DNA from 3 places in the Streptomyces sp. CA-106110 genome. Region 1 is predicted to be linked to each of the others. Evidence: riboswitches for the same ligand, from Rfam matches in the RefSeq annotation. Region 1 holds a riboswitch; each other region holds the start of a gene.

What was found. Region 1 has a riboswitch for cobalamin ahead of ACQEXA_RS41365 (cobalamin biosynthesis protein). Riboswitches for the same ligand answer to the same signal wherever they lie in the genome.
Region 2: linked by a shared signal. The riboswitch ahead of ACQEXA_RS48730 (CbtB domain-containing protein) and the one ahead of ACQEXA_RS41365 (cobalamin biosynthesis protein) in region 1 are both predicted to bind cobalamin.
Region 3: linked by a shared signal. The riboswitch ahead of ACQEXA_RS21125 (ribonucleoside-diphosphate reductase subunit alpha) and the one ahead of ACQEXA_RS41365 (cobalamin biosynthesis protein) in region 1 are both predicted to bind cobalamin.

The regions. Positions count from the first base shown of each region.
Region 1 covers NZ_JBNJNB010000001.1:8,976,900-8,979,088, forward strand. Annotated here, with positions in the region: gene ACQEXA_RS41360 (cobyric acid synthase) at 1-280, opposite strand, end outside; gene ACQEXA_RS41365 (cobalamin biosynthesis protein) at 277-1,233, opposite strand; cobalamin riboswitch at 1,335-1,472, opposite strand; gene ACQEXA_RS41370 (hypothetical protein) at 2,032-2,189, opposite strand, start outside.
Region 2 covers NZ_JBNJNB010000001.1:10,555,052-10,557,240, forward strand. Annotated here, with positions in the region: gene ACQEXA_RS48725 (enoyl-CoA hydratase/isomerase family protein) at 1-865, shown strand, start outside; cobalamin riboswitch at 1,026-1,166, shown strand; gene ACQEXA_RS48730 (CbtB domain-containing protein) at 1,204-1,425, shown strand; gene ACQEXA_RS48735 (CbtA family protein) at 1,447-2,189, shown strand, end outside.
Region 3 covers NZ_JBNJNB010000001.1:4,593,361-4,595,549, reverse strand. Annotated here, with positions in the region: gene ACQEXA_RS21125 (ribonucleoside-diphosphate reductase subunit alpha) at 1-833, opposite strand, end outside; cobalamin riboswitch at 956-1,092, opposite strand; gene ACQEXA_RS21120 (GNAT family N-acetyltransferase) at 1,145-1,651, opposite strand; gene mctP (monocarboxylate uptake permease MctP) at 1,725-2,189, opposite strand, start outside.

The DNA of each region.
Region 1 (2,189 bases):
TCCCCAGCAGCACCACCTGACTGCTCTGCTCGCCCCCGGGCTTGAGCAGGACCGGGTTCATCAGCGCGTTCGGTTCGATGCGGCACGCCTGCGCCTGCATCGCCTGCGCCCGTCCGATCTCCGCGCCCTCGCGCGTGACGAAGGAGTTGAGCGACATGTTCTGTGCCTTGAAGGGCGCGACCTTGACGCCCTGCCGGGCCAGCCAGCGGCAGATCCCCGCGGTGACGACGCTCTTGCCGGCGTCGGAGGTGGTGCCGGCGACGAGGAGACCGCCGTTCATGACGTACGTCCCTTCGTGAGAATCGTCCGGGTGAGCAACCGCCCGGCGACAGTGGCGCCGAGCGCGAGCACGGTCACGCGCCGGGAGAGCCGTACGGCGCGTTCGATGTCGCCGACCTGGACCGTGCGCCCCGCGCCGTTCAGCACCGGCCGGTGCTCGACGCGTCCCCCGTACGAGAGGGTCCCGCCCAGCCGCACCCCGAGCGCCCCCGCGAACGAGGCCTCAACGGGCCCGGCGTTGGGGCTCGGGTGCTGGGCGGCGTCCGTGCGCCAGGCGTGCACGGCTGCCCGCGGTCGGGGACCCGAGGCGGCCGCGAGGGCGGCGGTCAGGCGTGCCCCGGGCCACCCCACGAGGTCGTCGAGGCGCGCCGAGGCCCACCCGTAGCGCCGGTAACGGGGCGATTTGTGGCCGACCATGGCGTCGAGGGTGTTGACGGCCCGGAAGCCCACGAGCCCCGGCACCCCGCCCACGGCCCCCCACACCAGCGCGCCCACCACGGCGTCCGAGGTGTTCTCGGCGACGGACTCGACCACGGCACGCGCGATCCCGTCGGGGTCGAGCGCCTGCGGGTCACGCCCACACAGGTGGGGCAGCCGAGTGCGGGCGCCCTCCACGTCCCCCGCCTCCAGGGCACGCCCGACGCTCCGGGCCTCCCGGGCGAGCGAAGTCCCCCCGACGACGGCCCAGGTGGCCGCGGCGGTCAGGGCGACGGAGGCGGCGCGCGAGGGCCGGACGGCGGAGGCGGTGAGCGCGGCGAGGGAGACCGCACCGCCGACGCAGACAGCGGTGTGCAGGGCGCCCCACCCGCGGTGGTCCCGCCACAGCAACCGCTCCACGGCACCCGCGGCCCGCCCGAACGCGGCGACCGGATGCCCGCGGCGTGGATCGCCGATCAGGTGGTCACCGAGGAGGCCGGCGGCGGCGCCGTACGCGAAGACGCGATCGGCACCCATCGGTTCAGCCGGCCGTGGGGTCGGGCAGGGGCCGGTTGTCGAGCCTGAAACGGCAGCCGCGCATGGCGATATGTCCTCACTCAGGGTGTCCACGCCCTGGTTCGACGAGATCGGCGGTGAGAGTTCCTGGCTCCCGGGGGTTGTTCCCCGGTGACAGTGGCGGGACCGCGCCGGATTCGCACCGGCTTCCTCTCTTGCCGCCGTATTGGCCCCGGCAGTCCACCACGGCCCCGGAACGCCCGTCAACTGGCTCTTGACCTGCGGAGCAGCGGTGTGCCGAGCCCCACACGGCTGACATGCCGTCAGCCGCTCGGTTCGGTGCTGTCCGCGCGGCGCCTACGCCTGTGACGCAAGAGGGGAGCGGCTACGCGGCGGACGGGAGCAACGACCGTGTGGAGGACCCCGCCGAGGGGGCGCACTCGCCGGCGCGTGACTCGAAACGGCGCACCGGCCCGGTGCTCGCCTTTCGGCGTATGACGGGGTGTGGTTTGCTGACTGGATTCGAGGACCCGGCAACGGACGGTTTCTGAAGGTCCGTCCAGAGGACGGGAGGGGCTCGCATGGGGGACAGAGCCGAGGAAAAACCGCCGCGCGCGGAAGGCCCCCGCGCTCCGCGGACCACCCTGTCGGCGGCGGTCCCGCTGGCGCTTTTCTCCATGACCACAGGGGTGTTCGCGGTGGCCGCCGGCGCGCTCGCCGCACTGCTTGTGCCGGGATCCGTGGCACGGGCGCCGGTCTGGGTGGCGGTGACGATCGTCGCGGCGGCCGGCGCAGGCCTGTGGTGGGGGATCACCCCGGTCACGGAGCGTCTCCGCGTTCTCGACCGGGCCGCGGCGGCGGTTCGTCCCCGTGGCTCGCAGACCCGTTGACCTCCGGGGCGGATCCGTCGGCGTCCGAGGGCCGGGGCACTGCCGAGCGGCCGCGCAGGGTACGGCCCGCGCTTGCCGCAAGAGCGG
Region 2 (2,189 bases), 1.6 Mb from region 1:
CGCCGTCCACGGCGACGCCCGCGACGGTGACGGCACCGCCACGGCCGCCTTCTGGCGCGACGAGTACCACCTCAACGCCCGTATCGCCCGCTACCCCAAGTCATACGTCGCCGTCATGGACGGCATCGTCATGGGTGGCGGTGTCGGCATCTCCGCGCACGGCAGCGTCCGGGTCGTCACCGAGCGGTCGAGGGTCGCCATGCCCGAGACCGGTATCGGCTTCGCCCCCGACATCGGCGGCACCTACCTGCTCGCCCTCGCCCCTGGCGAACTGGGCACGCACCTCGCACTGACCGGCGCGCAGATCGGTGCCGCCGACGCCCTGCTGTGCGGGCTCGCCGACCACTACATGCCGTCCGCCGCTCTCCGGCACTTCGTCGCCGATCTCGCCGAGATGCCCGTGGAGCAGGCGGTCGCCCGGCATGTGCAGCCGTCGCCCCCAGGGGAGTTGGCAGGACGCCGTGAGTGGATCGACGCCTGCTACGCCGCCGACCGGGTCGAGGAGATCGTGCAGCGGCTGTTCGCCCACGGCGACCCGGCCGCGAAGGACACGGCGGAGACGCTGCTCACCAAGTCACCGACCGCCCTGAAGGTCACCCTGGCCGCCATCCGCCGTGCTCGGCGGCTCGGCGCGCTGGAGCCCGTCCTCGACCAGGAGTACCGCGTCTCCTGCGCGGCCCTGAACTCTCCCGACCTGGTGGAGGGCATCCGCGCCCAGATCATCGACAAGGACCGCAACCCGCGCTGGTCGCCGGCGACCCTCGGCGAGGTCACGGACGCCGACGTCGAGCGCTTCTTCACCCCTCTCGGCGAGCACGAGTTGGGACTTGCCGGACCCAACTCAGTTCCGAAGGAGGCCTGGTGAAGCGAACCATCGCGTTCCTCGGACCCCGACACAGAGGCGTTCCCTGCGACGAGATCGGCCGCTCGGCCCGCCCGAGCGGCCGCCACCGCTGACATCCGACGGACCGGCCACCCGCCGCGAGAGGAAGATCACGCCAGGTGGCGCGGTCTTGGCCGGGTACCCGTCACGCGGTACGGTCGGTCCGATATCGACGACGGCGAGACGGAAGCCGGTGGGAATCCGGCACGGTCGCGCCACTGTATGCGAGACGCCTCGTGAGGCGTTTCGTGAGTCAGACCCGTGGCTGTCGTCCAGTGCACCACCGAGATGGGACGCGAACTCCCAGAGGAGGTTCTGCCATGGCGCAGACCGTCGCCCAGCCGACAGCCACCACCCCCGTCGTTCCCGCCACGCTGCCGCTGAAGGCGATAGCTCCCTGGGCGGTCTTCTTCGGCATCCTGATGCTGGTCCTGCTCTACTTCGTCGGCGCCGAGCAGGGCGCCACCTCCGTGTTCAACGGCACGGACGTCCACGAGTGGGTGCACGACGCCCGCCACCTGCTCGGCTTCCCCTGCCACTGACGCGAGGGACGCCGCACGCTCATGAACTCCGCAACAGTAAGAAACCTCCTGGTACGAGGCATGCTCGCCGGCCTGGCCGCCGGTGTGCTCGCCCTGGTCGCCGCCTATCTGCTCGGTGAGCCGAACGTCGACAAGGCGATCAGCTTCGAGGAGGCCCACTCCCACGAGCACGAGATGGAAGTCGTCTCCCGCTCGCTGCAGTCCACCGCCGGTCTCGCCACCGGCGTCCTGGTCTACGGGGTCGCCTTCGGCGGTATCGCCGCGCTCGCGTACTGCTTCGCGCTCGGCCGGATCGGCCGCTTCAGCCCGCGGGCGACCGCGCTGCTGCTGTCGGGCTGCGCGCTGCTCGCCGTGTACGTCGTGCCGTTCCTGAAGTACCCGGCCAATCCGCCGTCGGTGGGCAACCCCGACACCATCGGCAAGCGGACCACCCTGTACTTCCTGATGATGGTGCTCAGCATCCTCCTCGCGGTCGCTGCCACCATCCTGGGCAAGCGACTGGCACCCCGTCTGGGCACCTGGTGGGCGACCGTGGTGGCCGTGGCCGGCTTCGCCGTGGTGATCGGGTTGGCCTACGAGTTCCTGCCGGCCATCAACGAGGTACCGAAGGACTTCCCCGCCACCCTGCTGTGGCGGTTCCGTCTCTCGGCCCTCGCCATCCAGGCTGTCCTCTGGGGCGGATTCGGCCTGCTCTTCGGCGAGTTGGCCGAGCGGCAGCTGAATCCCAAGCCCGCGACAGCCCCGTCCGGGCGGACGGTTCCCGC
Region 3 (2,189 bases), 4.4 Mb from region 1:
CCGTTGGAGTGCCCGTTCGTGCCGCGGATGAGGGAGCCGCGGGAACGGATGCGGGAGTACGAAAGGCCGATGCCCCCGGCGTGCTTGGAGAGGCGGGCGACCTGGTGGTAGCGGTCGTAGAGGGAGTCCAGCTCGTCCTTCGGGGAGTCGAGGAGGTAGCAGGACGACATCTGCGGGTGCCGCGTGCCCGAGTTGAAGAGCGTGGGGGAGGAGGGCAGGTAGTCCAGGCGGCTCATGAGCCCGTAGAGAGCCGCCACTTCGTCGACCGCCCGCGCGGTGTCGTCCTCCGCGAGCCCGGCGGCCACCCGCAGCATGAAGTGCTGAGGTGTCTCGATGACCTTGCGGGTGATCGGGTGCCGCAGCAGGTAGCGGCTGTGCAGCGTGCGCAGCCCGAAGTAGCCGAAGCGGTCGTCGGCGGCCCGGTCGACGAGGGCGTCGAGACGGCCGGCGTGCAGGCGTACGAACGCGGCGGTCCGGTCGGCGATCAGGCCCTCCCGGTGGCCGACGGCGACGGACCGGGTGAAGGACGTGACGCCCTGCGAGGCGGCCTCGGCCCGGATGCCGATCGTCAGCAGACGGGCGGCCAGCTTCGAGTAGGCGGGGTCCTCCGAGATCAGGCCGGCGGCCGCTTCGGTGGCCAGCTCGCGCAACTCCGCGTCGTCGGCCTGCGCGGACCGGCCCCGCAGCGCGGCGGCGGCGACTCGTCCGGGGTCGGCGTCGGGGAGGTCGGCGGTCAGCTCGGTCAGGGTCCGCAGCAGCGTGGCCCCGGGACCGTCGGTTCCGTCGGTCTGGACCGGGATCACTGAAGCCGGATCGGCTGGCGCGATGGTCACGTGTGGCTCTCCCTCGCTCGGCACGGGGCCTTGAGGAGGGCAGGGGGCAGCTCACGAGCGCGCACGGCGTCGCGTCCACCGGCCCATTCCACGAGGCCCGGACGTCTGGCGCCCGGGCCGGACGGCCGGGCGCACTGTCGGCAGGTCCTCGGACTGACGCTCGTACGTGCACGCAGGCGCGAACACGCATAAGTACACCGTTGCGGGACAGTTCCGGATTCGCACCGGATTCCCCTGCGGCGACAGCGAGCATGAGCATACATCTTGTGCCGGGTTTCGGTGCTACCCCCAGATGTTGTGCCGCACCGATGTCACAGTGTCAACTCGTAGGTGAGGAGAGTGATGTCGTCCAGCTGCGGCAGGGGATTCCAGTCGCGGCCGGGGGTGCGGACGAAGCCCAGCCGTTCGTAGATCCGGTGGGCGGAGCGCATGCTGCGCTGGGTCGACAGGACGACGCGCACGCAGTCCTCCGTGTCCCGGGCGCGGTCGACGCAGGCGCGGACCAGGGCCTCGCCGACGCCCCGGCCGCGGGCGTCGTGCGCGACCGCCAGCATGCGGATCTCGGCTTCGCCGGGACCCGCGATGTCGGCCATGAGGCCGCCGGACGGGACGAAGGTCACGCCGCCGAGCACACTGCCGTCCCGGGCCGCGACCAGCACGTCGGCGGCCGCGGCTCGCTTGCCGACGTCTCTCAGCTCGCCCAGGTACTCGTCGCTCTCCCCGAAGTCGAGGAGCCCGTCCTGGAGATAGGCCTGGGCGGTGATGTCGCCGAGGGTGTCGTACTCGTCGGGGGCCGCCTGTCGGATCACGAAGTCCATGCGGCCGAGTGTGCCGGACGGGTACGGCAACGGGCCGCCGGATTTTCTCCGGCGGCCCGTGGAGCACCAGTCCCTAGTGGGATGCGCCGGCCGTCGCCGGCGGCAGCTCCACCTCCACCCCGGGGTCGCCGGCGTCCGCCGTGTAGTCGTCCGGCTTCGTCTCGTCGACGCCCGCCGGGGCCTTCACGGCCTTCAGGACGAAGGTCAGGACCACCGTGACGACGATGTTCATCACGAAGGCCGTCAGACCGATGTAGCCGATCTCACTGAAGCCCGGGATCTCCTTCGCGGAGCCGCCGAAGTGCTTCTGGGTCGGGGAGGCGACGCCGTAGGCCGCGAGCGTGCCGTAGACCATGCCGACCGCCCAGCCCGCGAGCAGCGCCCAGCGGTGGAACCAGCGCGTGAACAGACCGCCGACCATGGCCGGGAAGGTCTGCAGGATCCAGATGCCGCCGAGCAGCTGGAAGTTGATCGCCACCGTCTTGTCCATGGTCAGGACGAAGACCAGGGCGCCCACCTTCACCAGCAGCGACACGAT